3 regions of the Bradyrhizobium sp. UNPA324 genome follow, and region 3 is predicted to be linked to each of the others. Evidence: predicted binding sites of a transcription regulator. Region 3 holds the regulator's gene; each other region holds the start of a gene.
The links. Region 3 encodes PhoB, which activates phosphate uptake and scavenging genes when phosphate is short. Its sites were predicted from a motif close to TGTCATNNANCTGTCAT; they were not measured.
Positions count from the first base shown of each region.

Region 1 (10,394 bases), 640 kb from region 3:
GGGCGGCAGAGGGCTCGAGCCGCTGCTGCACGTCGGCATAGCTGGCGCTGTCGAGGAGCAGGCCGGCAGCGCGAATCTTCGCCAGATCCTGCCACTCACCACCCACGCCGCGATCCGCAGCAAGCTCATCATACATCTTCGCGGCAGCCTTGGGATCGCGTGCGGCAACCTCGGCCGCGGCGCGCAGCCGCGCCAGGGTGCGATAGCCCGACGGCGCCTTGGCCGCGAGTTCGGTGAAGGCCGTCTCCGCCTCAGCGTGTTTGTCCTGCTCGGCCAGCTCGGCGGCCTTGTCGAAGGCGGCGCCGGCCTCGGCGGCCTTCTTGGCTTCGAGATATTGGTAGCCGCGCCAGCCGCCGACGGCGGCCACGATCAGGACCATCAGGGCGATGAAGTAGATCGAATATTTATCCCACAGCTTCTTGAGCTGTTCGCGACGTACTTCCTCGTCGACTTCGTCAAATAATTCAGACACTTATGCTAATCCCATGCCCATCCGGGTGCGCGCGCCGAAGCGTCCGCGTCAGGAATCCCGTCCCCCGTGTGGCGGCGAGGTACCCTAACGTTATGGCGGTGGCAAGGCAAAGCGAGCCCGATCAAGGCGTTAACCACCCGGGAGAGCCCGGATGCCGCCGCCCGGCTCAAGCTCCCAGCAGCTCCCGCAGCTGCCGCTTCAGCACCTTGCCGTTGGCATTGCGCGGCAGCGGTTCCGCCGTGATCGCCATGGTCTCGGGAACCTTGTAGTCAGACAGCCGCTCGGCGCACCAGGCCCGCAGGACCTCGCCGGCGACCGGCTCCCGCGTCACCACCACGGCGTGGACGCGCTCGCCCAGCACCGGGCAGGCCCTGGCAACGATCGCGCTCTCGACCACGGCGGGATGGCCGGCCAGCACGGATTCGACCTCGGCCGAATAGATCTTCAGGCCGCCGCGATTGATCATGTCCTTTTGCCGGTCGAACACGCGGACGAACCCTTCCGCGTCGACCGAGCCGAGATCGCCCGAGTGCCAGAATCCGCCCGTGAAGCTTTCGGCGGTGGCTTTCGGGTTATTCCAATAGCCCTTGATGACGGAGGCGCTCTGGATCCAGAGCTCACCGATCTCGCCGCGCGGCAATGTGCGCCCATCTGGGTCCATCGCCACGATGCGCGCGCCGGGGCACGGCAGGCCGACGCTGTCGATGTGGCTCTCGGTCAGCTCGCCCGGCATGATCGTCGAAGGCGACGTCGTCTCGGTCGCGCCGTAGCAGTTCATCAGCTTCAGGCCCGGAATCTTCGCCTTGAGCTTCTCGATGGTCGCGACCGGCATCGGCGCGCCACCAAAACCGCCGATGCGCCAGCTCGACAGATCGTAACCGTCGAAATCGGGCTGCAGCAGGCAGAGATTATACATCGCCGGCACCATCACCGTGTAGGTGACGCGCTCGCGCGCGGCGAGCTTGAGGTAATCGGCAGCCTTGAACTCGGGCATGATGATCAGCGCGCCGCCGCAGCGGATCATGGTCGTGATGTTGGCGACGACGCCGGTGACATGGCCGAGCGGCACCGCCGCGATCGAGCGATCGGCTTGCGTCAATTGCAGGCAGGACACGAACACCATCGAGGAATGCACGATGTTGCAATGGGCCAGCATCGCGCCCTTCGGCTTGCCCGTGGTGCCCGAGGTGTAGAGGATCATCGCGGTGTCCTCCTCGCTCACCTCGACCGGCGCCGGCGCCGGGGCGTTGTCGGCGAGCGCGGCGAAGCGCGATCGGGCAGGATCCTCGTCGATGGCGATGCGATGGATCAGATCGGGCACATCCTGCGCGTCGGGCAGCCGCTCGGCAAGCGAGGCTTCGTGGATCAGAATCTTCGCGCCGCAATCGGCGAGCACATAGGCGATCTCCGGCTTCTGCTGGCGCGTGCTGAGCAGCACCGTCACCAGCCCCTCATGCGCGGCGGCAAACAGCAGCAGCGGAAATTCGATGCGGTTGCCGAGCAGGATCGCGACACGATCGCCGCGCTGCAAGCCCAGCTTGCGAAAACCCGCGGCGATCCGCGTCGCCTGCTCCACGGCCTGCCGCCAGCTCAGCCGGACATTGCCTGCGATCAATGCCTCGCCATTCGGATGACGCGCGCAGGCGTCCGCGACCATCGCCCACAGGCTCGCCGGCCGGTCGCAAAAGGCCGGCACCACGCGATCGCCAAAGCGCGCCTCGAGCCGCATCGGCGGGATCTGAGATTGCGACCAATCCATCGGAACACCCTCGGCCTGTTGCTTTGCCACCTTCCGCGCACGGCTGCGCGGAACGGTCTTGCGCTGAGCGGCTGGCTAATTTTGGCGCATGATCTTGTCGGAAAACCGCCCGCACTTTTCCGGATCATGCGCTACACGCCTATGACCGGCACGCCGATCACGACCGGATGGAACGCGAACGCGAGAGCAAGATAGGCGACGACACCGACCGCGACCGCGATCAGGTCATTGGTGACGCCGCCGACCGGGATAGGCGGGCCGCCGGCGTCGGTGCGAGCTTTAAGCGAAATGCGGTCATAGACCGCCCAGCCCAGGAACGAGCCGAACAGGATGATGGAGCCGAGATCGCCGTTGGCCAACAGATGCGCCGCCGCCCACAGCTTGACGCCGGCCAGCATCGGATGCTTCAGCGTCGCGTAGATGCGGCCGCGCAAATAGGAGGCGACCACCAGGATCACCGCAGGCAGCATCAGCGCGACCGTGATGTGCTTCATCGCCTTCGGCGGATACCAGACGTCGATCCAGCCGGAGCTGCGGTAATGGGCAAAGCCCCAGATGATCAGCGCGAGCCCCGCAAGCGAGACCAGCGCATAGAGGATCTTGTAGGTCCCCTCGCCCAGCCTCGCGATTGCCTGCGCACGCGCCTCACGTTTCGTCGTGAAAACATGGGTGGCGAAGAACAGCACCAGCCCCAGGATCATGACCAACAGACCCACGACATCCTCCCCGCAAAGCAGCCCCGCCCCAATGGCGTATCATCGATCGGCCGCAGCTCGCAACTCTTCCTCCTCGTGGTGAGGAGGCGCGAAAGCGCCGCTAACGGACGGCGCTGCGCATCGCCGGGCGAACCATGCAGGCCCGGCTGTTGCGACATTTGGGCCTTTCATCCTTCGAGACGCGCGTGAAGAACGCGCTCCTCAGGATGAGGGGATAGAGCTACTTACCGAGCTCGCGATTGTCGACATAGCGGATCGCGATCGGCCGCCCGGCCAGCGCGCCGCCGAGACCGCCAGTGAATTTCAGCGGCAGGCAGGCTTTCAGCGACGAATTGATCGCATTGAGATAGCTGGTTCGGGTCTCTGCGGGCACGCCCGTAGTCGCATATGTCAGGCGCGGCGGGCCGATCAGGCCGCCCGCCTTGTTGAAGCTGAAGCGCACCGACATCTGCATGCCCGCGCGCGCATTGTCCGATGGCGGCGACCAGCAGCTGCGCAGCTCGGCGAAGAGGTCGCCGATCGTATCGAGATCGTGATCGGGCTTTTGATACTTGGCGCGGTCGGCCTCTGATGGAACGCTCTGGATGATGAGCTGGAGGTTCTGGCCGTAGGGGTAGTCGATCTCGGGAATGCAGGGGCCGGGTTCGAGCGGGCTGCAATAGGACGGCGTGCAGGGCCTGTAGTCGAGCACGCTGCACGGCTCGTGCGCAAACGGGATCGGATTGATCTGGCGTGGCCGCGCGTCGGCGGCGACGATTGATAGCGCCAACAACGTGAAAAAGAAAATGCCGCGCCACATGATGCGAGCTCGCGATGCCACTCAGGGAGATGTGGCATTATCCCTGAACGCGTCAACTCCGTGCGCGTTCACATGCCCGCGTTCAGGCACGCTGTCGTCGCCCGGCTTGACCGGGCGACCCAGTATTCCAGAGACGACAGTGATTGAGCCGAGGGGCCGCGGCGTACTGGATGCCCCGGACAAGCCGGGGCATGACAGCGGTGGGGGTGGCTGCGAGCGGAGAACGTATCCGCTTGGTCGAGGACGTCGCCACCTACCCTTTCTTCTTCACGTCCTTGACGTTGGTGAACTCGATGCCCTCGGCGCGCTCCTTGGTGTAGCCGAGATAGAACTCGTTTCGCGCCAGATACACGGGATCGCCATCGACGTCGTCGGCGATGCTGGAGGTGTTGGCGGCGATGAAGGTGTCGAGCTTCTTGCGGTCCTCCGAGGAGACCCAGCGCGCCAGCTGGAATTCGCTGACCTCGAACTCGACCGGCAGCGAATATTCGGCATCGAGCCGCGCCTTCAGCACGTCGAGCTGCAGCGCGCCGACGACGCCGACCAGCGCCGGTGCGCCATCGCGCGGCCGGAACACCTGCACCACGCCCTCTTCGGACATCTGCTGCAGCGCTTCCTTCAACTTTTTCGCCTTCATTGCGTCGGTGAGCCGCACGCGGCGGACGATTTCCGGCGCGAAGCTCGGCACGCCCACGAAGTTGAAATCCTCGCCTTCGGTCAGCGTATCGCCGATGCGCAGCGTGCCGTGATTGGGAATGCCGACGACGTCGCCGGCGAAGGCTTCGTCCGCGACAGAGCGGTCCTGCGCGAAGAAGAATTGCGGGCTCGACAGCGGCATGCTCTTGCCGGTGCGCACCAGCTTTGCCTTCATGCCGCGACTGAGCTTGCCCGAGCAGAGGCGCGCAAACGCGATGCGGTCGCGGTGGTTCGGATCCATGTTGGCCTGGATCTTGAACACGAAGGCGCTCATGCGCGGATCAGTGGCCTCGACCTTGCGCTGGTCACTGTCCTGCGCGCGCGGCTCGGGTGCGAACTTGCCGAGGCCTTCCAGGAGATCGCCGACGCCGAAATTGCGCAGCGCGCTGCCGAAATAGACCGGCGTCAGATGGCCCTCGCGGAACGCCGCGAGTTCGAACGGCTTGGACGCCGCGGTGACGAGTTCGAGCTCGTCCTTTACGGCAGACACGTCGAGATTGGCGCTGAGCTTGGCCAGTTCCTCGATCTCAATCTGCTGCGCCGCGCCGGTCTTGGCGCCGCCGCCTTCGAGCAGGCGCACGCCACCATTGACGACGTCGTAGGTGCCGAGAAAGTCGCGGCCGCGGCCGACCGGCCAGGTCATGGGCGTGGTGTCGAGCGCCAGCGTCTTCTCGATCTCGTCGAGCAGCTCGAAGACGTCGCGGCTCTCGCGGTCCATCTTGTTGATGAAGGTGATGATCGGGATATCCCGAAGACGGCACACCTCGAACAGCTTGCGGGTGCGCGCCTCGATGCCCTTGGCGGCGTCGATCACCATGACTGCGGAATCGACCGCGGTGAGCGTGCGATAGGTGTCTTCCGAAAAGTCCTCGTGGCCCGGCGTGTCCAGGAGGTTGAAGACGAGGCCCTCGAACTCGAAGGTCATCACCGAAGTTACGACCGAGATGCCGCGCTCGCGCTCGATCTTCATCCAGTCCGAGCGCGTGTTGCGCCGCTCGCCCTTGGCCTTGACCTGGCCGGCGAGGTTGATGGCGCCGCCGAACAGCAGCAGCTTCTCGGTCAGCGTGGTCTTGCCGGCGTCAGGATGCGAGATGATCGCAAAGGTGCGCCGCCGCGCCACTTCAGCGGCAAGCGGGGAACGGGCCGGCGATTCGGCCGTGGTGGTGGCGATGTCGGACATAGCGGCAGCGTTTGGCAGGGAAAATGGGCCTGATCAAGCCTCAATTGGCGATTGCGGAGCCCTTCGGCCAGCCCCATATCGGCTTGACCGGATCGATCATGGGGAAGGACGGCCTTCCCGCTCGTCAGCATATCAGCCGCGGGGACGACCCTGCCTTGAATGGAGGGTCGTCATGGCCTGGAGCATCCTGTTCGTCGCCGGGCTTCTCGAGATCACCTGGGCGATCGGCCTGAAATACACCGAGGGTTTTAGCAGGCTTGTTCCGTCCGTCGTCACGCTCGCGGCCATGGCCGGCAGCATCGTCCTGCTCGGCCTCGCCCTCAAATCGCTGCCCGTCGGAACCGCCTATGCGGTGTGGACCGGGATCGGCGCGGTCGGCACCGCGACGCTGGGCATCGTCCTGTTCGGCGAGCCGGCCACGGCCCTGCGTCTTGCCAGCATCGCCCTGATCATCGCTGGGATCGTCGGGCTGAAGCTGGTTACTTGACGAAGATCTTGACCGCCCACCAGGTCAGCGCCGCGACGATCGCGGACGCCGGCATCGTGATGACCCAGGCATAGACGATCGAGCTGGCGACGTTCCAGCGCACCGCCGAGAGGCGACGGGCGGCGCCAACGCCGACGATGGCGCCGGTGATCGTGTGCGTGGTCGAGACGGGAACCCCGAGATAGGTCGCCATGAACAGGGTCGCGGCGCCACCGGTTTCGGCGCAAAAACCCTGCATCGGCGTCAATTTGGTGATGCGCAGGCCCATGGTGCGGACGATGCGCCAGCCGCCCATCAGCGTGCCCATCGCCATCGCCGCCTGGCAGGACAGCACCACCCAGAATGGCACGAAGAATTCGCCGCCGAGATGGCCCTGCGAATAGAGCAGCACGGCGATGATGCCCATGGTCTTCTGCGCGTCGTTGCCGCCATGGCCGAGCGAATAGAGCGAGGCGGAGGCGAATTGCAGGATGCGGAAGGCGCGATCCACCGCAAAGGGTGTGGAGCGCACCGAGGCCCAGGACACGATCGCAACCAGCACCATCGCGAGCAGGAAGCCGACCAGCGGAGACAGCACGATTGCAATCACCGTCTTGGACAATCCGCTCCAGACCGCCGCCGAGATCCCGGCTTTGGCCACGCCCGCACCGAATAACCCGCCGATCAGCGCGTGCGACGAGGAGGACGGGATGCCGAGCGCCCAGGTCACGAGGTTCCAGACGATGGCGCCGACCAGGGCCGCAAAGATCACCTGGGCGTCGACGATCGAGGGATCGATGATACCGGTTCCGATGGTCTGAGCGACGTGCAGCCCGAACACCATGAAGGCGACGAAATTGAAGAACGCGGCCCAGAACACCGCGAATTGAGGCCGCAGCACCCGGGTCGAGACGATGGTCGCGATCGAATTGGCGGCATCGTGCAGGCCGTTCAGGAAATCGAACAGCAGCGCGACGGCGATCAGTCCGACCAGGACGGGAAGACCCAACGCAGCATCCACGGCAACCCTGCCCTACACTTGCTCGATGACGATGCTGTTGATCTCGTTCGCGACGTCGTCGAAGCGATCGGCCACCTTCTCCAGATGGTCGTAGATCTCGACGCCGACGATGAAGTCCATCGCATTGCCGTCGCGATGCTTGAGAAACAGCTCCTTCAGCCCGATGTCGTGAAGATCGTCGACGCGGCCTTCCAGCTTGCCCAGCTCTTCCGTGATCGCGGTCAGCATGGCCACGTTGGGGCCGATCGATTGCATCAGCGGCAGCGCACGGCCGACCAGATTGGCGCATTCGATCAGAAGCCCGCCGATCTCGCGCATCGGCGGCTCGAAGCTGCGGACCTCGAACAGCATCACGGCCTTGGCCGTCTGCTGCATCTGGTCGATGGCGTCGTCCAGCGAGGTAATCAGGTTCTTGATGTCGCCGCGGTCGAACGGGGTGATGAAGGTGCGGCGCACCGCCGTCAACACCTCGCGGGTGATGTTGTCAGCGTCGTTCTCGAACTGGTTGACGCGCTGGCAGTAGACCGGCGTCTCCTCGCCCCCGTTGAGCATGCCCTGCAGCGCGATCGAACCCTGGATCACCGTCTGGGCATGCCGGTCGAACAAGTCGAAGAACCGTTCTTCCTTGGGCAGGAAAGCGCGAAACCATCGCATCATGGGGATAGGCTACCGGTTGGAAATGGCGCGGCCCGAGGGGGCCGTCATGAAACTGTCATAGACCATTTTCGATCCGCGCGCGTGTCATCTCACGCCCGCGGAGCCGGATCATCCACCGCTTTCGCGCGCTAAGTAAATTGACTTTAAATCAACTACTTAGAGCGATCTCCGGAAGTAATGCGCGATTTCACCGATGACGCCGCGGCGGAAGGTGAGCACGCAGATCACGAAGATCGAGCCCTGGATCACCGTCACCCATTGGCCGAAACCCGCCAGATATTGCTGCATGGCGATGATCACGAAGGCGCCGACGACGGGGCCGAAGATGGTGCCGAGGCCGCCAACCAGCGTCATCAGCACGACCTCACCGGACATCGACCAATGGACGTCGGTGAGCGAGGCGTTCTGCGCCACGAACACTTTCAGCGCACCGGCAAAACCGGCCAGCGTACCTGACAGCACGAAGGCCAGGAACTTGTACTGGTCGGTCCGGTAGCCGAGCGAGATCGCCCGCGGCTCGTTCTCGCGGATCGCCTTCAGAACCTCGCCGAACGGCGAGTTGATGATGCGGAAGATCAAGAGGAAGCCGGCGAGGAACCCGGCCAGCACGACGTAATAGAGCACCGTCGGCTTGGACAGATCGAAGAGGCCGAACATGTGTCCCTGCGGGATGCCCTGGATGCCGTCCTCACCGTGGGTGAACGGGGCCTGGAGGTAGATGAAGTACAAGAGCTGCGACAGCGCCAGCGTGATCATCGAGAAGTAGATGCCCTGGCGCCGGATCGAGATGTAGCCCGTGATGAGCGAGAGCACGAAGGCCGCGGCGATGCCGACGAGGATGCCGAGCTCGGGCGGCAAGGCCCACACCTTCAGCGCATGCGCGCTGCAATAGCCGGCGGTGCCCAGAAACATCGCGTGGCCGAACGACAGCAGGCCGCCGTAGCCGATCAAGAGGTTGAAGGCGCAAGCGAGCAGCGCAAAGCACAGCGCCTGCATCACGAAGAACGGGTAGACGCCCGTGAATGGCACCGATGCCAGGAGCAGCGCCATCAGGGCGAAAGCGATCATCTCGTCGCGCATCGCGCGCGGGGTTGCCGGCAGCGTGTCGTCCGTCAGGGTTGTCATATCAGGCCGCCCTTCCCGTCAATCCCGTTGGCTTCACCAAGAGCACCAGCACCATCAGCACGAACACGACGGTGTTGGAGGCCTCGGGGTAGAAATATTTGGTCAGCCCCTCGATCACGCCGAGTGCGAAGCCGGTGATGATGGAGCCCATGATCGAACCCATGCCGCCGATCACGACCACGGCGAACACGACGATGATGAGATCCGCGCCCATCAGCGGCCGCACTTGGTTGATCGGCGCCGACAGCACGCCGGCGAGCGCGGCAAGGCCGACGCCGAGACCGTAAGTCAGCGTGATCATGCGCGGCACGTTGACGCCGAATGCGCGGACCAGCGTCGGGTTTTCGGTGGCGGCGCGCAGGTAAGCGCCGAGTCGGGTCTTCTCGATCAGGAACCAGGTGGCGAGACAAACCACCAGCGAGAACACGACCACCCAGCCGCGATAGATGGGCAGGAACATGAAGCCGAGATTCATGCCGCCCTTGAGCTCGTCCGGGATGGCGTAAGGCAGACCGGACGAGCCGAAATAGTTCTGGAACACGCCCTGCACGATCAGCGCGATGCCGAAGGTCAAGAGCAGGCCGTAGAGATGGTCGAGGCCGGTCAGCCATTGCAGCATGGTCCGTTCGAGGATCATGCCGAAGATGCCGACGATGATGGGGGCCAGCAACAGCGCCCACCAATAGTTGATGCCGCCGAGGTTCAGCAGGAAATAGGCGACAAAGGCGCCCATCATGTAGAGCGCGCCATGGGCGAAATTGATGATGTTGAGCATGCCGAAAATCACGGCAAGCCCGAGACTGAGCAGCGCGTAGAACGAGCCGTTGATCAGTCCCACCAGTAGCTGAGCGTATAGAGCCTGCATCGATCCCGCACCCGGTCCCTTCGGCGTTCCCTGAAAGTCGCCCGCAAGCCTTTAAGGCCTGCGGGCGGTTATCTTACTTCTTAAGCAGCGCGCACTTGCTTTCGGACAGCGGCGTAAAGGCCTGATCGCCCGGCACCGTGCCGACCAGCTTGTAGAAGTCCCACGGACCCTTGGATTCCGAGGGCTTCTTCACTTCGAACAGATAGGCGTTGTGGATGGTGCGGCCGTTGGGCTGGATCTCGCCCTTGCCGAACAGATCGTCCTCCGTCGGCATCGACTTCATCTTCTCGACGACCTTGACCCCGTCATGGGGATTGCCGCCGAGCGCGTCCAGCGCCTTGAGATAGTGGCGCACGCCCGCATAGACGCCGGCCTGCACCATGGTGGGCGGCGCGTTGTTCTTCATCTTCTCGGCGAAGCGCTTCGAGAACGCCCGGGTCTGGTCGTTCATGTCCCAGTAGAACGTCTCGGTGAAGTTGAGGCCCTGCGCGGTCTCCAGGCCGATTGCCTTGACGTCGGTGAGGAAGAGCAGCAGCGCCGCGAGCTTCTGACCGCCCTTGCCGATGCCGAACTCGGCAGCCTGCTTGATGGTATTGGTGGTGTCACCGCCGGCATTGGCAAGACCGATGATCTTCGCC
Region 1 covers NZ_LFJD01000004.1:3,300,910-3,311,303, reverse strand. The annotation lists gene UNPA324_RS16010 (tetratricopeptide repeat protein) at 1-472, opposite strand, end outside; gene UNPA324_RS16005 (class I adenylate-forming enzyme family protein) at 639-2,231, opposite strand; gene UNPA324_RS16000 (NnrU family protein) at 2,363-2,947, opposite strand; gene UNPA324_RS15995 (UCP034077 family protein) at 3,168-3,746, opposite strand; gene UNPA324_RS15990 (peptide chain release factor 3) at 4,000-5,622, opposite strand; gene sugE (quaternary ammonium compound efflux SMR transporter SugE) at 5,795-6,109, shown strand; gene UNPA324_RS15980 (inorganic phosphate transporter) at 6,102-7,109, opposite strand; gene UNPA324_RS15975 (DUF47 domain-containing protein) at 7,122-7,766, opposite strand; gene UNPA324_RS15970 (branched-chain amino acid ABC transporter permease) at 7,923-8,891, opposite strand; gene UNPA324_RS15965 (branched-chain amino acid ABC transporter permease) at 8,893-9,756, opposite strand; gene UNPA324_RS15960 (ABC transporter substrate-binding protein) at 9,830-10,394, opposite strand, start outside.
Region 1: UNPA324_RS15975 (DUF47 domain-containing protein) is a predicted target of PhoB. The motif match lies at 7,809-7,825, and genes of this name have one in related genera.

Region 2 (10,394 bases), 600 kb from region 3:
AACAGCGGCTCGGCGCCCTGCACCACGAGGTCGTTGACGCTCATGGCGACGAGGTCGATGCCGATCCCGCCGTGCAGCCCGGTCTCGATCGCGATCTTGACCTTGGTGCCGACGCCGTCGGTCGCGGCCACCAGGACCGGGTCCTTGAAACCGGCCGCCTTGAGGTCGAACAGGCCGCCGAAGCCGCCGATCTCGGCGTCGGCGCCCGGCCGGGCGGTGGCGCGCACCATCGGCTTGATCAAATCGACCAGGCGGTTGCCCGCGTCGATATCGACGCCTGAATCGGCGTAAGTGAGGCCGTTTTTGCGGTCGGTCATGCCCGATTTCCAGTGGGTTTGCGGCTGGTTACGTCGAATTCCGGGGACGCGCAATGGCTCGCATGGCGCACCGCCATATACTATGTAGAGATATCAACCGGTTCAGCCTCCCGAGAGGCCGGATTCGAGGTCAGACCGGGTGCCGGGAAGCGCTTTCGTGAGTATTCCGAATATCATTACCCTGGGCCGCATCATGCTGGTCCCGATCATCGTCTGGGCCATCGTGTCGAGCCAAATGGAGGTCGCGTTCGCCGTCTTCCTGATCGCCGGCATCAGTGATGCCGTGGACGGCTTCCTGGCCAAGCGCTTCAACATGACGAGCGAGCTTGGCGCCCTGCTCGATCCGCTCGCGGACAAGGCCCTGCTGGTCTCGATCTACATGGCGCTGGGGATCTGGGGCGCAATTCCGCGCTGGATCGTGATCCTGGTGGTGTCGCGCGACATCATGATCGTCGCCGCCGTGATCGTATCCTGGCTGTTCGACCGGCCGGTCGAGATGAAGCCCTCGAAAGTGTCCAAGCTCAACACGGTTGCGCAAGTGGCGTTCGCAGCGCTGGTGCTGGCGGCGCTTGCCTTCGGCTTCAAGCCGGCCCCTTATGATATCATCCTGATGGGCCTCGTCACGATCTTCACGCTCTCCTCGGTGTCGCTCTATCTCGTCGGGTGGCTGCGGCACATGAGCACGATCGAAGCCAAGTGAGAGCGGACCAGGTGAGAGCGGAAGCGGCCCCGCAAAAGGCCAATCCGCTCGATCAGGTCGAATTCTCTTCAAACGGGCCGGCGCGCCGGCATGGAGCAAAGCAAGCGTGGCAAGCCGCGTCCATCCCCGACAATTGGCCTTTGCGCTTCCGCATGCGGAGAGCCTCAGCCGGGACAACTTCCTTGAAGGCCCCGCCAACGCGGCGGGTCTGGCCCTGATCGACAGCTGGCCGGAATGGCCGAACCGGATCATGTGGCTGGCCGGCCCGGAAGGCAGCGGCAAGAGCCACCTCGCCGCGATCTGGGCTGAAATATCAGGCGCCCGCTCGACCGTTGCCAACGTCTTGACGGCCGCCGGCGTTCCGGGCGCGCTCGCCACCGGGGCGCTGGTGGTCGAGGATATCAGGGCCAAGGACTTCGACGAACGCGCCCTCTTCCACCTGATGAACCTCGCCCGCGAGGACGGCGCCTATGTGCTGTTCACCGGACGCGAGGTGCCGGCCGCGCTGGAGATCGAGCTTCGCGACCTGCGCTCGCGCCTGCGCGCCGTGCCTGTTGTCACGCTGCTGCCCCCCGACGACCAGCTCTTCCGCGGCCTGATCGTCAAATTCTGCGCCGATCGCCAGCTCAATGTGGACGAGAGCGTGGTCGGGTACCTCGCCACCCGCCTGGAGCGGTCCTCGGCTGCCGCCCGCCAGGCCGTGGAACTGCTCGATAGTGAAGCCTTGCGGCTCGGCCGACCCGTCACAAGGGCGCTGGCCGCCGAGCTGCTCCGGGACGTCTGACCCCGCTGGCCCGCCCGGCGGCCGCGCGAAGCCCGCTTGACGCCGCGAAGCGGCGGAACATCAATGTCATCGAAACGTCATCGCTCTAACACATGCTCCCGCGGGTTTTGCGCATAGATCGCAAAGTGAGGCGAGACAGGATGGACCGACTTCTGATGGACTCTGCGCAAGCTATTGAAACCAAAGAAAAAGTCCCGGAAACCGAGGGTCTGCCGGCGATCGCATCCAGCCCCGAACGATTCATCAACCGCGAGCTCTCCTGGCTGCATTTCAACCGCCGCGTCCTGGAGGAATCGGTCAATTCCAGCCACCCCATGCTGGAGCGGGTGCGATTCCTGTCGATTTCGGCGAATAACCTCGACGAATTTTTCATGGTCCGCGTCGCCGGCATCAAGGCCCAGGTGCGCGAGGGCATTGCCGAACGCAGCCCCGACGGGCTGACGCCATCCGAGCAGCTCGCGCTGATCAACCGCACCGTCTCCGAACTTGCCTCCGACCAGCAGGCGATCTGGCGCGACCTGCGCGGCACGCTGGCCGATGTCGGCATCGTGCTGGTCGACGGCAAGGACGTCACCAAGGCGGAACGGACCTGGATCGAGGACTACTTCCTCAACAACGTGTTCCCGCTGCTGACGCCGCTGGCGATCGACCCGGCGCACCCCTTCCCGTTCATCCCGAGCCTCGGCTTCACCATCGCGCTCCAGCTCACGCGCGCCGCCGACGGCAAGCAGATGAATGCGCTGATCCGCATGCCCGGCAAGATCGACCGCTTCATCCGCCTGCCGGCCGACGGCAAGACCGTTCGGCTGATCTCGCTGGAACAGGCAACCGCCCTGTTCATCAACCGCCTGTTCCCCGGCTACAATCTGCACGGCCAGGGCGCCTTCCGGATCATCCGCGACTCCGAGCTCGAGATCGAGGAAGAGGCGGAAGACCTCGTCCGCCTGTTCGAGACGGCGCTGAAGCGCCGGCGCCGCGGCTCGGTGATCCGGCTCGAGATCGACGCCAAGATGCCGGAGCAGTTGCGCAGCTTCGTTCAGCACGCCCTCTCGGCCGCCGACGACGAGGTCTTCCTGGTCGACGGCGTGCAAGCGATGAACGAGCTCTCACAGCTCACCCGCCTCGACCGCCCCGATCTCGAATTCACCCCTTACGTGCCGCGTCACCCCGAGCGCGTGCGCGAACACGGCGGCGACATCTTTGCCGCGATCCGGCAGAAGGACCTTGTCGTCCATCACCCCTACGAATCCTTCGACGTCGTGGTGCAGTTCCTGCAGCAGGCCGCGCGCGACCCCGACGTCGTCGCGATCAAGCAGACGCTCTACCGCACCTCCAATAACTCGCCGATCGTGCGCACGCTCGCCGAAGCCGCCGAGGCCGGCAAATCCGTCACGGCGCTGATCGAGCTGAAGGCGCGCTTCGACGAGGAAGCCAACATCCGCTGGGCGCGCGACCTCGAACGCGCCGGCGTGCAGGTCGTCTACGGCTTCCTCGAACTGAAGACGCACGCGAAACTCTCGATGGTGGTGCGCCGCGAGGGCGGCAGCCTCACCACCTATGTTCATACCGGCACCGGCAATTATCACCCGGTCACCGCGCGCATCTACACCGACCTCTCCTACTTCACCTCCGATCCGACCATTGGCCGCGATGCCGCGCGCGTGTTCAATTTCATCACCGGCTACGCCGCGCCGAGCGATCTGGAAAAGATGGCGGTGTCGCCGCTCACCTTGCGCAAGCGCATCATCGAGCACATCCAGGGCGAGACCGCGCATGCCCGGCACGGCCGGCACGGCGCGGTCTGGATGAAGATGAATGCGCTGGTCGACCCCGACATCATCGACGCGCTCTATGAGGCCTCCCAGGCCGGCGTGCAGGTCGAGCTCGTGGTGCGCGGTATCTGCTGCCTGCGCCCCGGCATTCCCGGCCTGTCCGAGAACATCCGCGTCAAGTCGATCATCGGACGCTTCCTGGAACACGGCCGAATCTACTGCTTCGGCATGGGTCAGGGTCTGCCGAGCGCCAAAGCGGCTGTGTATATCTCGTCCGCCGACATGATGCCGCGCAACCTCGACCGCCGCGTCGAGGTGCTGTGTCCGCTGCAAAATCCGACGGTGCATCAGCAGGTTCTCGAACAGATCATGGTTGCCAACCTGAAAGACAATGAGCAGAGCTGGCAATTGTTGCCGGACGGGTCCTCAACGCGTATGAAGGCCGCGAAAGGCGAGGAGCCTTTCAACGTCCACAACTACTTCATGACAAATCCGAGTCTGTCTGGCCGTGGAAAGTCGCTCAAGGAATCCTCGCCGCGTCGTCTCACGCGCCGGAACGAACGCCATCAATCCTGATCGGAGATGTCCGACGTGAAGCGGCCGCGCAAGCGCGGCTCGAGCGTCGCGGTCATCGACATCGGCTCCAACTCCGTCCGTCTCGTCGTCTACGAGGCGCTGGCGCGGAGCCTCATTCCGATCTTCAACGAAAAGACGCTGTGCGGGCTCGGGCGCGAGGTGCAGAGCACCGGCCTGCTCGCCCCCGACGCCGTCGACAAGGCGCTGACTTCGCTCAAGCGCTTTCGCGCATTGTGCCGCGTGATGCAGGTCGGTCGCGTCTTCGCGATCGCGACCGCGGCCTGCCGCGACGCCTCCAACGGCCCCGATTTCATCGCCAAGGCCGAGCGCATCTGCGCCGTGAAGATCGAGATCCTGTCGGGCCCGCGCGAGGCGCGGCTATCGGCGCTCGGCGTGATCTCCGGCATTCATCATCCCGACGGCATCGTCGGCGATCTCGGCGGCGGCTCGCTCGAATTGATCGACGTGCGCAAGAACAGCGTGCGCAGCGGCGTGACGCTGCCGCTGGGCGGGCTCGCGCTGCAGGATCTCGCCCACAAATCGCTCAAGCGCGCAGATCGCATCGTGCGCGAGGAGCTCGACGAGGTGCCGCAGCTCACCGCGGGCCGTAGCCGCACCTTTTACGCGGTCGGCGGCACCTGGCGCGCCCTCGCGCGCATTCACATCATCCAGAGCGGCTATCCGCTCCAGGTGATGCACGGCTATTCGCTGTCCGCGGCTGAAGCGCTCGACTTCTCCCGCAGGCTGCGGCGCCTGGCGGCCGCAAATATGCTCGCCGACATCGAGAGCGTTGCGGACGCGCGCCGCCCGCTCCTCACCTATGCGGCACTGGTGCTCGAGCACATCATCCGGGTGGCGAAGCCGAAGACCATCGTGTTCTCGACCTTCGGCGTGCGCGAGGGTCTGCTGCACGAGAAGCTGTCGGAGGCGGAACGCAACAAGGACGGCCTGATCTGCGCCGCGGAAGAGCTGAACCAGTTGCTGTCACGCTCGGCGAAGCACGCCCACGAGCTGATCGCCTGGACCGATCGCCTCGCGCGCGTGGTGAAGCTGCGCGAAACCCAGGAGGACCGGCGGCTGCGCCACACCGCGTGCCTCTTGTCCGACATCGGCTGGCGCGTGCATCCGGATCACCGCGGCGAGCAGACGCTGAGCCTCGTCGTCAACGGCAATTTCGGCGCGATCACCCACACTGAGCGCGCTTTCGTCGGCCTGTCGGTGTTCTATCGCTATGCGGGCCTGAGCGAGGAAAACCAGCCGCCGACCAACATGCAGGAACTGCTGACGCCGGCGCAGCTCGAACGCGCGCGCCTCTTGGGCGCTGCGTTCCGCGTCGCGCATTTGATCTCGGCGGCACGTCCGGGCGTCTTGCCTGCCACGCATTTCCGAAGCCAGGGCCGCAAATTGATGCTGGTGTTCGAGCACCGCCTCGTCGACCTCGTCGCCGATCGCGTCGGCAGCCGCTTCCGCCAGCTCGCCCGCCTGATTGGTCGCGCCGGCTCGATCGTGCGGCGTTGACTAACCGAACAGCGCGTCAAGCGAGGGATTGGGGGCTGCCCTCTGGCGCGACGATGGCTTTCAGTCCGCCGAGTTCGGAATCGGCAAGAATAAGCTGCCATCCGTAGGCACTGAGCACGTCCTGCACGATGGCGAGGCCAAGGCCGGCCCCTTCGCCACGCTCATCCAGCCTTACCCCGCGTTCGAGCACGCGTGAGCGTTGCGCGAGCGCGATGCCCGGGCCATCATCCTCGACCGTGATCGCCGGTTTCGCCGCATCCGCACCAACGCGCACCTGGCTCTTGGCGTGACGGGCGGCGTTTTCCAAGAGATTGCCCAGCACTTCCGCCAGATCAGTGCGATCGATCGGCACGCTCGGCTCGCCCGTCATGCAGGTCTTGAATTCAACGCGCTGCGCAGCTGGCGTTCGCGCCAGCGTCAGCATCAGGGACTGGACAAGCGGTCTGAGCGGCGTGGAAATACCGGCGCGCAGTCGAGCCGTCCCCCTCGCCCGCGCACGTGCCAGCTCGCGATCGACGTGACGGCTCATTGTCTCGCCGACGGCTTCGATCGCCTGCGCGACCTCCTCCTCACCGCGCTGACGCAAGAGTGCGACATCGGCCGCGAGTGCGGCGAGCGGCGTCTTCAGCCCGTGCGCCAAGTCAGCGGCGCGGCTGCGCGACCGCTCGATCTCGCATTCCTGGGCGTCGATCAGGCTGTTCACCTCTTCCACCAGAGGCTTGACCTCGGCTGGGACATCGATGGGGAGATGCTTGAATTGCCCGGAACGGACGTCCGCGACGCCGCGGCGAAGCGCATCCAGCGGACGCAGGCCCAGCCCGACCTGGATCGAAGTGGCCGCCGCCAGCACCAGCCCCAGTACGCCGAGCGCCCGCGCCAGATCCCTGGCGAAATGCGAGGTGGCGGACGATACGCGGGCGAGATCGGCCGCCACCGCGACGCGCACCGGCGCGCGGCGGTCGCCCAGGGTGAGCAGCACGCGGCGTTCACTGACCAGGAGCCGTGCATTTGCGGGCCCAGGAATGACGTGGCGGTGTAGTTCGCGAGGCGACGGCTCATCCCGCGGCAGGTCCAACGCCGTGTCCCATAGCGAACGTGAACGCAGCAGCTGACCGCCGTCGTCCGATACCTGCCAGTACAAGCCCGAAAGAGGGTCAGCAAAACGAGGATCGGCCGGCGGCCGGCCGACCACCAGCTTGCCCTGCGCATCGGCGTCGATACCCGCGACGAGTTGCTTCAGATAGACGTCGAGGTCGTCGCCGATGGTGCGCGTGACGTGGCGTTCGAACAGCAACGTCAGCCCCGCGCCGGCGATCGTCAGCGCGATCAGGATGGCTAGGAGTCCGCCAGCGACCAGCCGCAGCCGCAGCGAGCCCCAGCTCATGGCGTCGTCTCCGGTACCAGATAGCCGAAGCCGCGCCGGGTCTCGATCAGGTCGGCGCCCAGCTTCTTGCGCACGCGGCCAACCAGCACTTCGAGCGCGTTCGACTCGTGGTCCTCGCCGTGGCCATAGACGTTTTCCTCGAGCTCTTGCTGCGACACCACGCGGCCGCGATGGTGCAAGAGAAAGGCGATCAGACGGTATTCCAGCGGTGACAACGCGACGGGTACGCCGCGCAGCGTCACCTTCATCTGACGCTCATCGAGCTCGACCTCGCCCGCGACAATCCGTGGGGAGGCATGCCCCGCCGAGCGGCGCACGATCGAGCGCAGCCGCGCCAGCAATTCCTCCATTCGGAACGGCTTCGGCAGGTAGTCGTCCGCGCCCGCGTCGATGCCATCGACGCGCTCGGCCCAGCTGCCGCGCGCCGTCAGGATCAGCACCGGCATAGACCGCCCATTCGCGCGCCAGCGCTTGAGGACCGCCAGGCCGTCCATGCCGGGCAAGCCGAGATCGAGCACGATCGCGCCGTAATCCTCGGTGTCGCCGCGGAACCAGGCTTCCTCGCCGTTGCGGACGGTCTCGACCACATAACCGGCCGCGCGCAGCGCCCTCTCCACATCGGCCGCGATCCGTCGGTCGTCCTCAACAAGCAGCAGGCGCATCACTTCTCCTTGATGCGTTCGATCTCGCCGCTGCGAGCGTCCACGTGCGCTTCGTAGAGCCGGCCCTTGTCGTCGACCAGGCGAAACTCATAGATCCAGCGGCCGCGCTCACGCTCTATCTCGACCCCGGCAACCTCGCCCGGCAGCTTGCCACGAAGCGACGCGAGAATGTCGGCGAGCGACTTGATCTCGCCCGCCTCGACTGCGCGGCGAACCGCGTCGGGCGGGCCTTTATCGTGATCGCCCGCGGCCACAGGCATCGGCGCCAGCAGGACGCCTGCCAGCAGCGGCACCGCGACGAATTTCAGAAGACCTGAGGATCGCATTGACAGAGCATGCTCCAATCAACCTGACAAATTGCTGACGTGGATCAACAGGCGCCGGTCAGGGTTCTTCTGCCAATGTCCGCTCATCGCCTCGCCGCATGACGCGGCCGGGCGCCACAAGCCGGAGAGAACCATGCGCAAGATCACCATCATCGCCGCTACCGCCGCCTTGCTTGCAGCCGCCGCGACGGCCCATGCCGGCAGCTTCGGGCGCCCCTGCACCACAGCGCCACAGACGAACTGGCTGTCGCTCGAACAACTGCAGGCCAAGGTCGAAGCCCAAGGCTACAAGGTCCAGAAGGCCAAGCTCAAGAATGCCTGTGGCGAACTCTACACCATCGACAAGTCCGGCAGCCGGGTCGAATTGTTCGTCGATCCGACCAGCGGTCAGATCGTCGGTCAGCTGTAAGGGGCCGCAACCATGAGCGCCATTCACGACGCGATCGAGGCCGGCGGCGACAAGCCGCCGGCCACGGTCAAGGTCTGGGATCCCTTCGTGCGCGTGTTCCATTGGTCGCTGGCCGGGCTGTTTCTGCTCGCTTATGCGACCGGGGACGAGATCGAAAAAGTCCATATCGTCGCCGGCTACACCATTGCCGGGTTGCTTGCGCTACGGATCGTGTGGGGCTTCGTGGGACCGCGCCATGTGCGCTTCAGCGACTTCGTGCGCGCGCCGCGCGCGGTGCTCGCCTATATGCGCGACGTCGCGCTGCTCAGGGCGCCTCGTTATCTCGGCCACAATCCAGCCGGCGGCGCGATGATCGTGGCGCTGATCGTCATGCTGATCGGCACCTGCATCACCGGTTACATGATGACGACCGGCAGCTTCTGGGGGGCAAAATGGGTCGAGGAGGTGCACGAGGCGTTCGCCAACCTCACGATCGGCCTCGTGGTCGTCCATGTGCTTGGCGTCCTGGTGGCGAGCTTCGAGCACCGCGAGAACCTGGTGAAGGCGATGATCACGGGAAGGAAGCGTCCGTCGTGAGCGAGCTTGGTTCGCCTGACCGGTGCCTCGCCGAGAGCTGCCGATACGCCCCACGAACGGCGAGCAGCCTTCCCCAAGGGCTGGCCCGCTTGAGGCAAATCAACCCACCAATGCGCCGGTGGAGTAATCGAAACCTGCAATCGAGCGGCACTTCGCTCACCCGTGGGCGTGGATCATTCCTCATGCGAGTCCGTCGCGGAACTCTCCTTCTCACCTCTTCTGGAGGCGTGCTCGTTCGTACACTCTTCGTCATTGCATTGAGCTTGCTGCCTTCGGTATCGATGGCGCAAGACGAAGTGAAGCTGAGCGATGCGCAGGCGCGCAATCTCGGCGTCCGCGTGACCCATCCGGTCGCGAGCCGGACCGATCTGACGTTGCCCTACCCCGTCCAGATCGTGATCCCCACGCAGCAATTGTGGGTCGTCAGCGCACCGGTGGCCGGCATGGTCGCCAATCTGCTGGTCGGGCGCGGTGATCGCGTCACGGCCGGCCAGCCGCTGGTCACCCTGGAGAGTCCGAGCTTCGTTTCCCAGCAGCGCGATTATTTGCACGCGATCGCACAGGAGCGCCTCGCCAACCAGCAGCTCAATCGCAACGTCGACCTGTTCGAGGGTAAGGCCGTGCCGCAGCGCGTGCTGGAGGCCAGCCAGGCTGAAGCGCGCCAGGCCGCGCTCGTCGTCGCCGAACGACGTCAGATGCTGCGTCTGAGCGGGATGTCCGACGAGGCCATTTCCCGGCTGACCCAGGAAGCGGCGATCAGCGGCACGCTCACGGTCAATGCGCCGCAAACCGCGTCCGTGGTCGAGGTCGCGGTGTCGCCGGGGCAGCGGCTCGAACAATCCGCGCCGCTCGTCAAGCTGGCGCGGCTCTCGCCGCTTTGGGCCGAAATCGCGGTGCCTGCCGCCAACATTCGAGCAATCCGCACCGGCGCGAAAGTCGAGGTCGAGGGCTATGCCACCCCCGGCAAGGTCGTGCTGGTCTCAGAGACCATCGACCCCGCCACCCAGACCATTCTGGTTCGCGCGGAAGTCCCCAACGACGGCGAGCTGCATCCCGGTCAGACCACAGCTGCCCGCATCGGCTTTCTCTCCGCCGGCGAAAGCGCCTTTGAGATTCCCTATAGCGGGCTGATCCGGCGGGGCGAGCAGACCTCGGTCTTCGTCGCCTTCGACGGCGGCTTCCGCCTGGTTCCGGTCAAGCTGCTTGCGGAAGATCAGGATCATGTCGTCGTGTCAGGCCCGATCACGGACCAGGACGCGATCGCGATCGGCGGCATCTCGGCGCTTCGCGGCATTCTCTCGGGACTGGGGCAGTAGATGCTTCGCCGGCTGGTTGCGTTCGCATTGTCGCAGCGACTGTTCGTCATGCTG
Region 2 covers NZ_LFJD01000004.1:4,541,893-4,552,286, reverse strand. The annotation lists gene purM (phosphoribosylformylglycinamidine cyclo-ligase) at 1-317, opposite strand, end outside; gene UNPA324_RS21905 (CDP-alcohol phosphatidyltransferase family protein) at 475-1,017, shown strand; gene UNPA324_RS21900 (P-loop NTPase family protein) at 1,124-1,801, shown strand; gene UNPA324_RS21895 (RNA degradosome polyphosphate kinase) at 1,957-4,149, shown strand; gene ppx (exopolyphosphatase) at 4,165-5,667, shown strand; gene UNPA324_RS21885 (sensor histidine kinase) at 5,684-7,051, opposite strand; gene UNPA324_RS21880 (response regulator transcription factor) at 7,048-7,713, opposite strand; gene UNPA324_RS21875 (PepSY domain-containing protein) at 7,713-8,000, opposite strand; gene UNPA324_RS21870 (PepSY domain-containing protein) at 8,173-8,448, shown strand; gene UNPA324_RS21865 (cytochrome b/b6 domain-containing protein) at 8,461-9,024, shown strand; gene UNPA324_RS21860 (efflux RND transporter periplasmic adaptor subunit) at 9,306-10,340, shown strand; gene UNPA324_RS21855 (efflux RND transporter permease subunit) at 10,341-10,394, shown strand, end outside.
Region 2: UNPA324_RS21895 (RNA degradosome polyphosphate kinase) is a predicted target of PhoB. The motif match lies at 1,866-1,882, and genes of this name have one in related genera.

Region 3 (10,394 bases):
TCTTATGCCTGGTGAAACGGGTGTCAATGCCGCCCGGAAAGCCTCAGGAAACGCTGATTCCGTAGTCTTGCGGTGGCGATTTTGCGGGTTTTTCACCACGGAACATGTGGAAGCGAGTCGGCGGACTCTTGCGCGTGAGTCACGCCATATTGTAGCGTTTGGCTTGTCAGATACGACATCTCGTGCAGCGGTTCTGATCCCAAGAGTCCTCATGTACCGGCGTAAACGTTCGGGCGTCAGTTGCGCGCCCGGCGAGCGTTAAGGGATTCCGGCGGCACGGGTTTTTCGAGGCTTAGGCATTCGCCGCACCGACCGCCAGGATGGCAGTCGCGCAGCGAGGGAAAGGGTGCAATGACGGTTTTGACCTGGTCCGACGATCGCGTCGAGCAGCTGAAGAAGCTCTGGGAGGCCGGACTTTCGGCCAGCCAGATCGCAGCAGAGCTCGGCAATGTGACCCGCAATGCCGTGATCGGCAAAGTGCACAGGCTCGGTCTGTCCGGCCGCGCCAAGAGCCCTTCGTCGGCCGCGCCCCGGCCGCGCAAGGCACGCCCGGCGCAGCACATGATGCGGGTGACCCGCCCCATTGCGCGCGGTAACACCGCGCTGGCGCAGGCCTTCGAGGTCGAGGTCGAGGCCGAGCCGCTCACCTACGACAACGTGGTGCCGATGAGCCAGCGGCTGTCGCTGCTCGAATTGAACGAGGCGACCTGCCACTGGCCGGTCGGCGATCCCTCGAGCCCGGATTTCTTCTTCTGCGGCGGCAAGGCATTGTCCGGCCTGCCCTACTGCGCCCAGCACTCGCGCGTGGCGTATCAGCCGGCAGCGGACCGTCGGCGCGCAGCACCGAAGCCGGGCACGCGGTGAGTTCGCGGATCTAGCTGATTGCAAGAACGGTAGCCGTCACACGACGGCGCCTCGACACACCCGATGTCGTCCCGGACAAGCGCGCCACAAGCGCGCGCAGATCCGGGACCCATAGCCACCGCAAGATGTGGTTACGGGGACTCGGAGTTACCTTTTCGCAAAACAATTGCTGCCTGTGGTTAATCGCGACGAGCGCAAGCGCTCGCGCTGAGGTCCCGGATCTGCGCAGACGCTTGTCCGGGACGACACCGATGTTGTGGCCGCAGCTGCCAACCACGGCTCGCAAACCTTACGTCTGCTCGGCCTTCGCGAAGCGATCGTCGAGCGCGTAGCCGGCGCCGCGGACGGTGCGGATCGGATCCTGCTCGCGGCCGAGATTGAGCAGCTTGCGCAGGCGGCCGATATGGACGTCGACGGTGCGCTCGTCGATGTAGATGTCGCGGCCCCAGACGCTGTCGAGCAGCTGCTCGCGCGAGAACACGCGGCCGGGATGCTCCAGGAAGAACTCCAGCAGGCGATATTCGGTCGGGCCGAGATCGATCGGGCGGCCCGAGCGCGCCACGCGGCGCTTGTCGCGGTCGAGCTCGATGTCGCCATAGGCCAGCACCGTCGCGAGCCGCTCAGGGCTGGCGCGCCGCAAGAGGCCCTTCACCCGCGCGAGCAGCTCTGGTACCGAGAACGGCTTGACGATGTAGTCGTCGGCGCCGGTCGCAAGTCCCCGCACCCGCTCGCTCTCCTCGCCGCGTGCGGTGAGCATGATGATCGGCAGCTGCTTGGTCTCGGGACGGGTGCGCAGGCGCCGGCACAGCTCGATGCCGGACAGGCCCGGCAGCATCCAGTCGAGCACGATCAGATCGGGAATGTGCTCCTTGAGGCGGGTGTCGGCGTCGTCGCCGCGCATCACCGTCTCGACGTCATAGCCGTCGCCTTCGAGGTTGTAACGCAGCAGCTCGGTGAGAGCTTCTTCGTCCTCAACCACCATAATGCGTGCGCCCATGGTGTCGTCGCTCCTTAAGTCTTCAGGTATTCGGGATCGTCGTGGCGAACGTCGTCATGTCGCCCTTCGGCCGCTTGTCGGTGATCGCCTGGCCCTCGATCATGTAGAACACGGTCTCGGCGATGTTGGTGGCGTGGTCGCCGATCCGCTCGATGTTCTTGGCGCAGAACATCAGATGAATGCAGAACGAGATGTTGCGCGGATCCTCCATCATGTAGGTGAGGAGCTCGCGGAACAGCGAGGTGCAGATCGCGTCCACTTCCTCGTCGCCCTTCCACACCGCCATCGCCGCCGGCAGATCGTGCGCGGCATAGGCATCCAGCACCGACTTGACCTGCTGCTGCACCAGGTCGGTCATGTGCTCCAGGCCGCGGAACAGCTTGAGCGGATGGAAGTCGGTTTCCAGTGCGGCGACGCGCTTGCCCATGTTCTTGGCGAGATCGCCGATGCGCTCGAGGTCGGTCGCAACCCGCATGGCGCCGACGATCTCGCGTAAGTCCACCGCCATCGGCTGGCGGCGAGCGATGGTGAGCACCGCGCGCTCCTCGATGCGCTTCTGCAGCGCGTCGAGATCGGCATCGGTGGTGACGACGCGCTGGCCGAGCGGAACGTCGCGGCGGATCAGCGCATCGACGGAATCGACGATCATGCGCTCGGCGATCCCGCCCATCTCGGCGACCAGGCGGGTGAGCTCCTGAAGGTCGGTGTCGAAAGCCTTCGCGGTATGTTCAGTACCCATATTGCGTCTCCTCAGCCGAACCGGCCGGTGATGTAGTCCTGCGTACGCCGATCGGTCGGCGACGTGAAGATCTTGCTGGTGTCGTCGAACTCGATCAGCTCGCCGAGATACATGAAGGCGGTCTTGTCGGAGACGCGCGCCGCCTGCTGCATGTTGTGGGTGACGATCGCGATCGTGTAGTTCTCGGCCAGCTCCTGAATCAGCTCCTCGACCTTGGCGGTCGAGATCGGATCGAGCGCCGAGCAGGGCTCGTCGAACAGGATCACCTCGGGCCGCACCGCGACGGTGCGGGCGATGCACAGGCGCTGCTGCTGGCCGCCGGAGAGCGACAGACCGGAGGCGTTGAGCTTGTCCTTGACCTCGTTCCACAGCGCGCCGCCGCGCAACGCCTTCTCGACGCGGTCGTCCATCTCGGACTTCGAGATCTTCTCGTAGAGCCGGATCCCGAAAGCGATGTTCTCGTAGATCGTCATCGGGAACGGCGTCGGCTTCTGGAACACCATGCCGACCCGGGCGCGCAGCAGGTTGAGGTCGAGCTTGGGGTCGAGGATGTTGGTCTGGTCGAGCATGAGCTGGCCGGTGACGCGCTGGCCCGGATAGAGGTCGTACATCCGGTTGAAGATGCGCAGCAGGGTCGACTTGCCGCAGCCGGACGGGCCGATGAACGCCGTGACGCGGTTGGTGCCGAGCGTCAGGTTGATGTTCTTCAGCGCGTGGTGCTCGCCGTAATAGAAGTTGAGGTTGCGCACCGTCACCTTGGCGGGCGCTTCCGGCAGCGGATGCGACGCGAGATGAGCGCTGGAACTCACGGATACGGACAGATCGGTCATTTTGCAGTCCTCTCGGCGCCGAGGATGCGGGCGCCAATGTTCAGGGCGAGCACGGTGAGCGTGATCAGCAGCGCGCCGCTCCAGGCGAGCTGCTTCCAATAGGCGTAGGGGCTCTGGACGAAGTTGTTGATGGTGACAGGCAGGTTGGCCATCGTCTTGTTCAGGCCGAGGCTGAAGAACTGGTTCGACAGCGCGGTGAACAGCAGCGGCGCGGTCTCGCCGGCGACGCGGGCAGTGGCGAGCAGCACGCCGGTGATGAGGCCGGAGCGCGCGGCGCGGTAGGCGATGCGCTTGATCACCAGCGAGCGCGGCAGGCCGAGCGCGCTTGCCGCCTCGCGCAGCGCGTTCGGCACCAGCAGCAGCATGTCCTCGGTGGTGCGCAGCACCACCGGGATGACGATGACGGCGAGCGCCAGCGCGCCCGCGATCGCCGAGAAGCCGCGCATCGGCACCACCACCGCGCCGTAGATGAACAGGCCGATGATGATCGAGGGCGCCGAGAGCAGGATGTCGTTGATGAAGCGAATCACCGAGGTCAGCTTGTCGTTGGGGCCGTACTCGGCGAGATAGGTGCCGGCGAACAGGCCGAGCGGCGCGCCGATGCCGACGCCGAGCACGGTCATGATGATCGAGCCGACGATGGCGTTGCGCAGGCCGCCCTCCGTCGAGCCCGGCGGCGGCGTGTCCGCGGTAAAGAGCTCGAGATTGAGCCCCGCAACGCCGTTGTAGAGCAGCGTGATCAGGATCAGCGCGAGCCAGGTGACGCCGAAGGCGGCGGCGGCAATGCAGAGCCCGCGGACCACGATGTCCTTGCGGCGGCGGCGTGCGTAGATCGGGTTCATGGCGCTAGTTTCCCGCCTTCTTTTCCAGACGCATCAGCATCAGCCGCGCAGCGGCGAGCACGAAGAACGTCAGCACGAACAGCAGCAAGCCGAGCAGGATCAGGCCGGACTGGTGCAGGCCGTCGCTCTCGGCGAATTCGGATGCGATCGCCGCGGAGATCGTGGTGCCCGGGGCGAAGATCGACGAGGAGATCCGGAACGAGTTGCCGATGATGAAGGTCACCGCCATGGTCTCGCCGAGCGCGCGGCCCAGCGCCAGCATGACGCCGCCGATGATGCCGACGCGGGTGTAGGGGATCACTACGCTGCGGACGACTTCCCAGGTGGTGCAGCCGACGCCGTAGGCGGCTTCCTTCAAGACCGGCGGCACCGTCTTGAACACGTCGACCGAGATCGAGGTGATGAAGGGCAGCACCATGATGGCGAGGATCAGCGCGGCGTTGAACAGGCTGAGATAGGACGGAGGACCTGCGAAGATCGCGCCCAGCACGGGGACGCCGTCGAAGATCCTGATCATAAAGGGCTGGAAGGTGTTGGCCAGGAACGGGCCCAGCACGAAGAAGCCCCACATGCCGTAGATGATCGAGGGAATGCCGGCGAGCAGCTCGATCGCCATGCCGATCGGGCGGCGCAGCCATTGCGGGCAGAGCTCGGTGAGGAAGATGGCAATGCCGAGGCCGACGGGAATGGCGATCAGCATCGCGATGAAGGAGGTGACGAGCGTGCCGTACATCGGCCCGAGCGCGCCGAGCACGGGCGGATCGGCGGACGGCGCCCAGCGCTGCGTCCACAGGAAGGAGAGGCCGTATTCCTGCATCGCCGGGAACGCGCCGACGATCAGCGAGATGATGATGCCGCCGAGGATCAGCAGCACCGAGATCGCGGACAGCCGCGTGATCCAGTAGAAGGTGACGTCGCCGAGCTTGAACGCGCTCAAGGCCTTGGCGCGGTCATACGGTCCGGCGTCGTCGATTACATCGCTCTGAACGGCCATTTCTGCCACGCCGATCCCCTGTACCCGTTTTATACGCTTGTTTTTAGTGCCGTGCCCCGGATGACGCAGCGCCGATCCGGGGCCTGGTTTCTTCAGGTCCCGGCCCAGCGCAGCGGCGCCGCGCGTCCGGGAGAGGCGTGCCTTAGCTCTTGATCTCGGCAGCCCAGGTCTTCTCGATCTGCTGGACGACGCTGTCCGGCATCGGGATGTAGTCGAGCTCCTCGGCCGCCTTGCCGCCGTTCTTGAAGGCCCAGCGGAAGAACTTGATGGCTTCCTGCGAGGCCGCCTTGTCGGTGGCGGACTTGTGCATCAGGATGAAGGTCGCCGCGGTGATCGGCCAGGACTTGTCGCCGGGCTGGTCGGTGAGGATGACGTAGTAGCCGGGCGCCTTGGCCCAGTCGGCGTTGGAGGCGGCCGCCTGGAACGCTTCGACGGTCGGCTGCACGGTCTTGCCGGCCTTGTTGACGAGAGCGGTATAGGTCAGCTTGTTCTGCTTGGCATAGGCGTACTCGACGTAGCCGATCGAGTTCTTGGTCTGGCCGATGTTACCCGACACGCCTTCGTTGCCCTTGGCGCCGACGCCGACCGGCCACTCGACCGCGGTGCCCTCACCGACCTTGCTCTTCCAGTCCGCGCTGGCCTTGGAGAGATAGTTGGTGAAGTTGAAGGTGGTGCCCGAACCGTCCGAACGGCGGACCACGGTGATCGCCTCCGACGGCAGCTTCACGTTCGGATTGAGCTTCTTGATGGCCGGATCGTCCCACTTGGTGATCTTGCCGAGATAGACGTTGGCCAGCGTCTCGCCGTCGAACACCATCTCGCCCGGCTTGACGCCCTCGAGGTTGACCACGGCAACGATGGCGCCCATCACCATCGGCCATTGCGCAAGTCCGTCCTTCTCGAGCTGCTCGGCCTTGAGCGGCATATCGGTCGCGCCGAAGGTCACGGTCTTGGCCTGGATCTGCTTGATGCCGCCGCCCGAGCCGATCGACTGGTAATTCAGACCATTGCCGGTCTCTTTCTTGTAAGCGTCAGCCCACTTTGAATAGATCGGGAACGGGAACGTCGCGCCGGCGCCGGTGATGTCGGCCGCAAAGGCCGCCGTCGTCGATGCGGCGACCAAGCCGGCAGCGACCATCGTCTTGAGGAAATTCATGCTGGTCTCCATTGGGGGGAGCGAAGCGCCATCCGCGCCCGATCGCGCTCCCCGCGCCGCCCCTTTAGGAGCGGTCAGCTGTGCTTTTACGAAGGTTTCGTGACAGTCGGATGACACCAGCAAGCACTTGAAATCGCTTGAATTTCAGGCTGGAGCCGAAGTCCTGATCTGGGGAAAACAGGCGGTGAAAGTCGCCCCCTGTTTTGGCACGCTTTCGATCAAAAGCCTGCCGCGATGGCGGTTAAGAATATGTTTCACCAGCGATAATCCGAGTCCAGTTCCACCTTGCGAGCGGCTGTCGCCGACGTCCACGCGGTAGAACCGCTCGGTCAGCCGCGGCAGGTGCTCGGGCGCGATGCCGGGGCCGAAATCGCGGACCATGATCCGGATTTCCTGAGTTCCGTCAGCGGCCGCGCCCGAGGTCAGCGACACGATGACGCGTCCGCCGGAGGCGCCGTATTTGAGCGCGTTCTCGATCAAATTCTCGAACAGGCGGAGCAGCTCCTCGCGGTCGCCCGCGATCATCACCGGGCTATCAGGCAAATGGATCTCGACCTCGACCTGGCGCTCGCGCGCCAGCGGCTCGAGCCCGTCCGCAACCTGGCGGATGATCGGCAGCAGATCGACCAGGGTGTCGGGCCGGACATGGGCCGACAGCTCGACCCGCGACAGGGACAAGAGGTCGTCGATCAGGCGCGCCATGCGGGTGGCCTGGTTGTGCATGATGCCGAGGAAGCGCTCGCGGGCCTTGGGATCGTCCTTGGCCTGCCCCTGCAGCGTGTCGATGAAGCCCGACAGCGCGGCGAGCGGCGTGCGCAGCTCGTGGCTGGCGTTGGCGACGAAGTCGGCCCGCATCTCCTCGACCCGGCGCAGCGGCGTCTGGTCGTGGAAGGTCATCAGCATGCATTTGTCGGCGCCGCCGAAGCTGGTCGGCACCGGCACCGGCGTGATCATGAGCTCCATCCAGCGATCGACCGGGACATGGTCGAGATAGGTCGCGCGCCGCGGCTCGGTGGTCGCGATCGCCTCGCGCAGCGCCGTGATGATCTCCGGCGAGCGCAGCGCGAACTGGGCGAGTTCGTTCCTGCGCAGCGCCGGCGCGAGCTGGGCGGCGGCGGCGTTGAGATGGATGACGCGGCCGGCGCGGTCGAGCAGCACTGCCGGATCCGGCATGCCGGCGACGACCGCGGCCACCGCCGCGCTCTCGACCGGGTTGATGCGCCTGACGTCGTCACGGGACGCTGCGGTATCATGCAGGCGCCACGGGATCAGCGCAGCGGCGGCGATGCAGAGGAACACGATCGCGGCGTGCAGCGCCGACAATTCGCCGAGCGAGACGATGACGGACAGCGCCAGCGCCGCGGCGATCAGGATGATCGTCGAGTGCCGCAGCCGGTCGGACCAGGGCTGGGCGGAGGGAGAAGATGGGGCGTCGATCGCCATCGGGCGGACTTCTCCTGGAGGGCTTGTCCTAAGATTTGGCGCCGTCGCTACGCTCTCTCACATAGGCGGCTTCGCGCGCCGGGCCGGGGTCGAGCTTGAGCGCCGCCTGCTGCAGGCGCTTCGATCGTGCGCCGATAATAACTTCGCGAAACGTCAGCAAGATTACAGAGATGACGAAGGGGGACAGATAATAGAGGACGCGGAACAGCAGCATGCCGCCGAGAAGCTCCTCGCGGTCCATCTGCCAGAGGCCGACCAGCATCGCGGCGTCGAACACACCGAGCCCGCCGGGCGAATGGCTGGCGAACCCGAGCAGCGTCGCCGAGACGAAGATCACCGCGACCACCACGAAGCCGAGATTGGGCTCGTCCGGGACCAGCACGTACATCGCGAGCGCGCAGAAGCCGAGATCGATGATGCCGATCGCGATCTGGAGCAGCGTCAGCGGGCCGCCCGGCAACACCACGGTCCAGGGCCCGCGGCCGACCACGCGCGGCTGGGTCCAGACCCAGACCACGTAGCCGACCAGGCCCGTGACGATCATCAGCGCCAGCGCCCGGTTCAGCCATGGCGGAAGCTGATCGATCGCGGCGGCGGCCTCGGGATGATAGGAGATGCCGAGGCCGAGCACGGCGGCATTGCCGAGCCAGAAGGTCAGGCCGGCGAGGAAGCAGATCTTGGCGACGTCGATCGCGTTCAGCCCATAGGCCGAATAGATGCGGTAGCGCACCGCGCCGCCGGTGAAGACGGATGCGCCGACATTGTGGCCGATCGAATAGCTGGTGAAGGCGGCGAGCGCGTTGATGCGATAGGGCACCTCGGCGTGGCCGATCGCGCGCACGGCAAACAGGTCGTAGAAGGTCAGGGTGAAATAGCCCGCGGCGACGAACAGCGCCGCCATCGCGATCTGCCTCGGCTCGGTGCTCTTGATCGCTTCGAGGACCTCGTTGAAGTCGATGCCGCGCAGCATGTGGTACAGCACATAGCAAGCGATGCCGATGACCGCGACGCTGATCACAACTCCAAGCTTATGCAGGATTTGCTTCTGGCGCAGAAACGTCATCGCTCTGCGTATGGCTTCCAGCATCTAGACCTCGAATAACGCTTCAGCGGCCAGAGTGGCCGGCGGACGGGCGGACGACGCACAGGCGCTCAACGAACCCTCGCCGCCGGCTCCGGCATCGCGCATGCCCCCTGCCCCTCCACTAGCGCGTTTTCGGGCGGAGTGGAATTCGCCAATTCGAACAAAAACACGTGCCTTCAATATTTTAGGCAGGGTTGCGGGCTCCTGATGCACGGTTTGGCGCCTTCGGCGGCAAGGCTTGACGCGAATCTCCTTGGCAATCCTGCGCAGACGCCATGAAGTTTTGATGATTTCGGCCGCACAATGTTCCGTCACGCCTTAGGCTGACGTCAATCTATGTGGCAGGTTCGCCTGTTGAAAGAGGGCGGCGACCAGGCACCGTTCACCGGTTTTCCGATGCGCCGGAAGGTCGCGGCAGCGAAAGGCAGGCCAGGGAGCGGCCGGATCGCGGCGCCGACAGGCGCCGGTGCGATCCTCGCGGGCCGGAGGCTCAGGCCGCAGGCTGGCTGCGCGAGACCACCCGATCACGCAGCCAGGCGCCGATGGTGCAGCCGACGAGGTAGCAGGCGAACATGATCAGGCCGAGGTCGAGCCAGTAGCCGAAGCGGCCGGGGACCACATGGGCAAACGAGGCAGCGACCAGGGCGGCAGCAAGCGCGGCGAGCCAGCGCGCGGTCACCTTCGAGGTGCCGTTGCCGCGCTGGACCACCGAGATCCAGCCCATGCAGAAGCCCAGCAGCACCGAGCCGATCAGCCAACCCAGATGGAACGAGACGAGATAGGGCATCGTCACCTCACCAGAAATTCGATGCGGCGGTTCTGCGCCTTGCCGTCGTCGGTATCGTTGCCGGCGACGGGCTGCGTGCTGCCATGGCCGACCGCGGTGAAGCGATTGGCGGGCAGGCCGGCCTTGACCAGATAGTCGATCACCGCCTGCGCGCGCTTCTCCGAGAGAGCCCGGTTGAAGCCGTCCTCGCCGTCGGCATCGGTGTGCCCGGCAACCTCGATATTCACGGTCGGGCAACGTAGCGCCGTCTCGATCAGATGATCGAGGATGGCGGCGGAATCCGGATCGATGTCGGCACGCTTGGGCGTGAAGCGGATCTTGCCCTTGCCCAGGAGGTCCGTGAACAATTGCTGGCACACCGTGCCGTCGACCGGCCCTGCCGCAGGCTTCACGGTGATCTCCGGCTTGTACTGCCAGTTCTTCGGGAAGTCCTTGCCGAGGCCTGCACGGATGTCGTTGGCGGCCCCTTCGTAGAGCGCATCGCCCGACAGCTTCACCTCGCGATCGGACACGACGAGCGTGCCGGTCGACAGTCGCGACAGCGCGCCGAGCGCTGCGACCACGGCCGTGTTGAAGGAGCCGGGGGCGCCGATGCTGGCCTTGAGATTGTCGACGACCTTCTCGGTGAAGAATTTTCGCGCGGCGCTGGTGGCGATCG
Region 3 covers NZ_LFJD01000004.1:3,943,259-3,953,652, forward strand. The annotation lists gene UNPA324_RS19055 (GcrA family cell cycle regulator) at 352-864, shown strand; gene phoB (phosphate regulon transcriptional regulator PhoB) at 1,154-1,861, opposite strand; gene phoU (phosphate signaling complex protein PhoU) at 1,884-2,600, opposite strand; gene pstB (phosphate ABC transporter ATP-binding protein PstB) at 2,612-3,430, opposite strand; gene pstA (phosphate ABC transporter permease PstA) at 3,427-4,272, opposite strand; gene pstC (phosphate ABC transporter permease subunit PstC) at 4,277-5,266, opposite strand; gene pstS (phosphate ABC transporter substrate-binding protein PstS) at 5,409-6,422, opposite strand; gene UNPA324_RS19090 (ATP-binding protein) at 6,567-7,865, opposite strand; gene UNPA324_RS19095 (putative bifunctional lysylphosphatidylglycerol flippase/synthetase) at 7,894-8,952, opposite strand; gene UNPA324_RS19100 (hypothetical protein) at 9,440-9,736, opposite strand; gene UNPA324_RS19105 (OmpA family protein) at 9,739-10,394, opposite strand, start outside.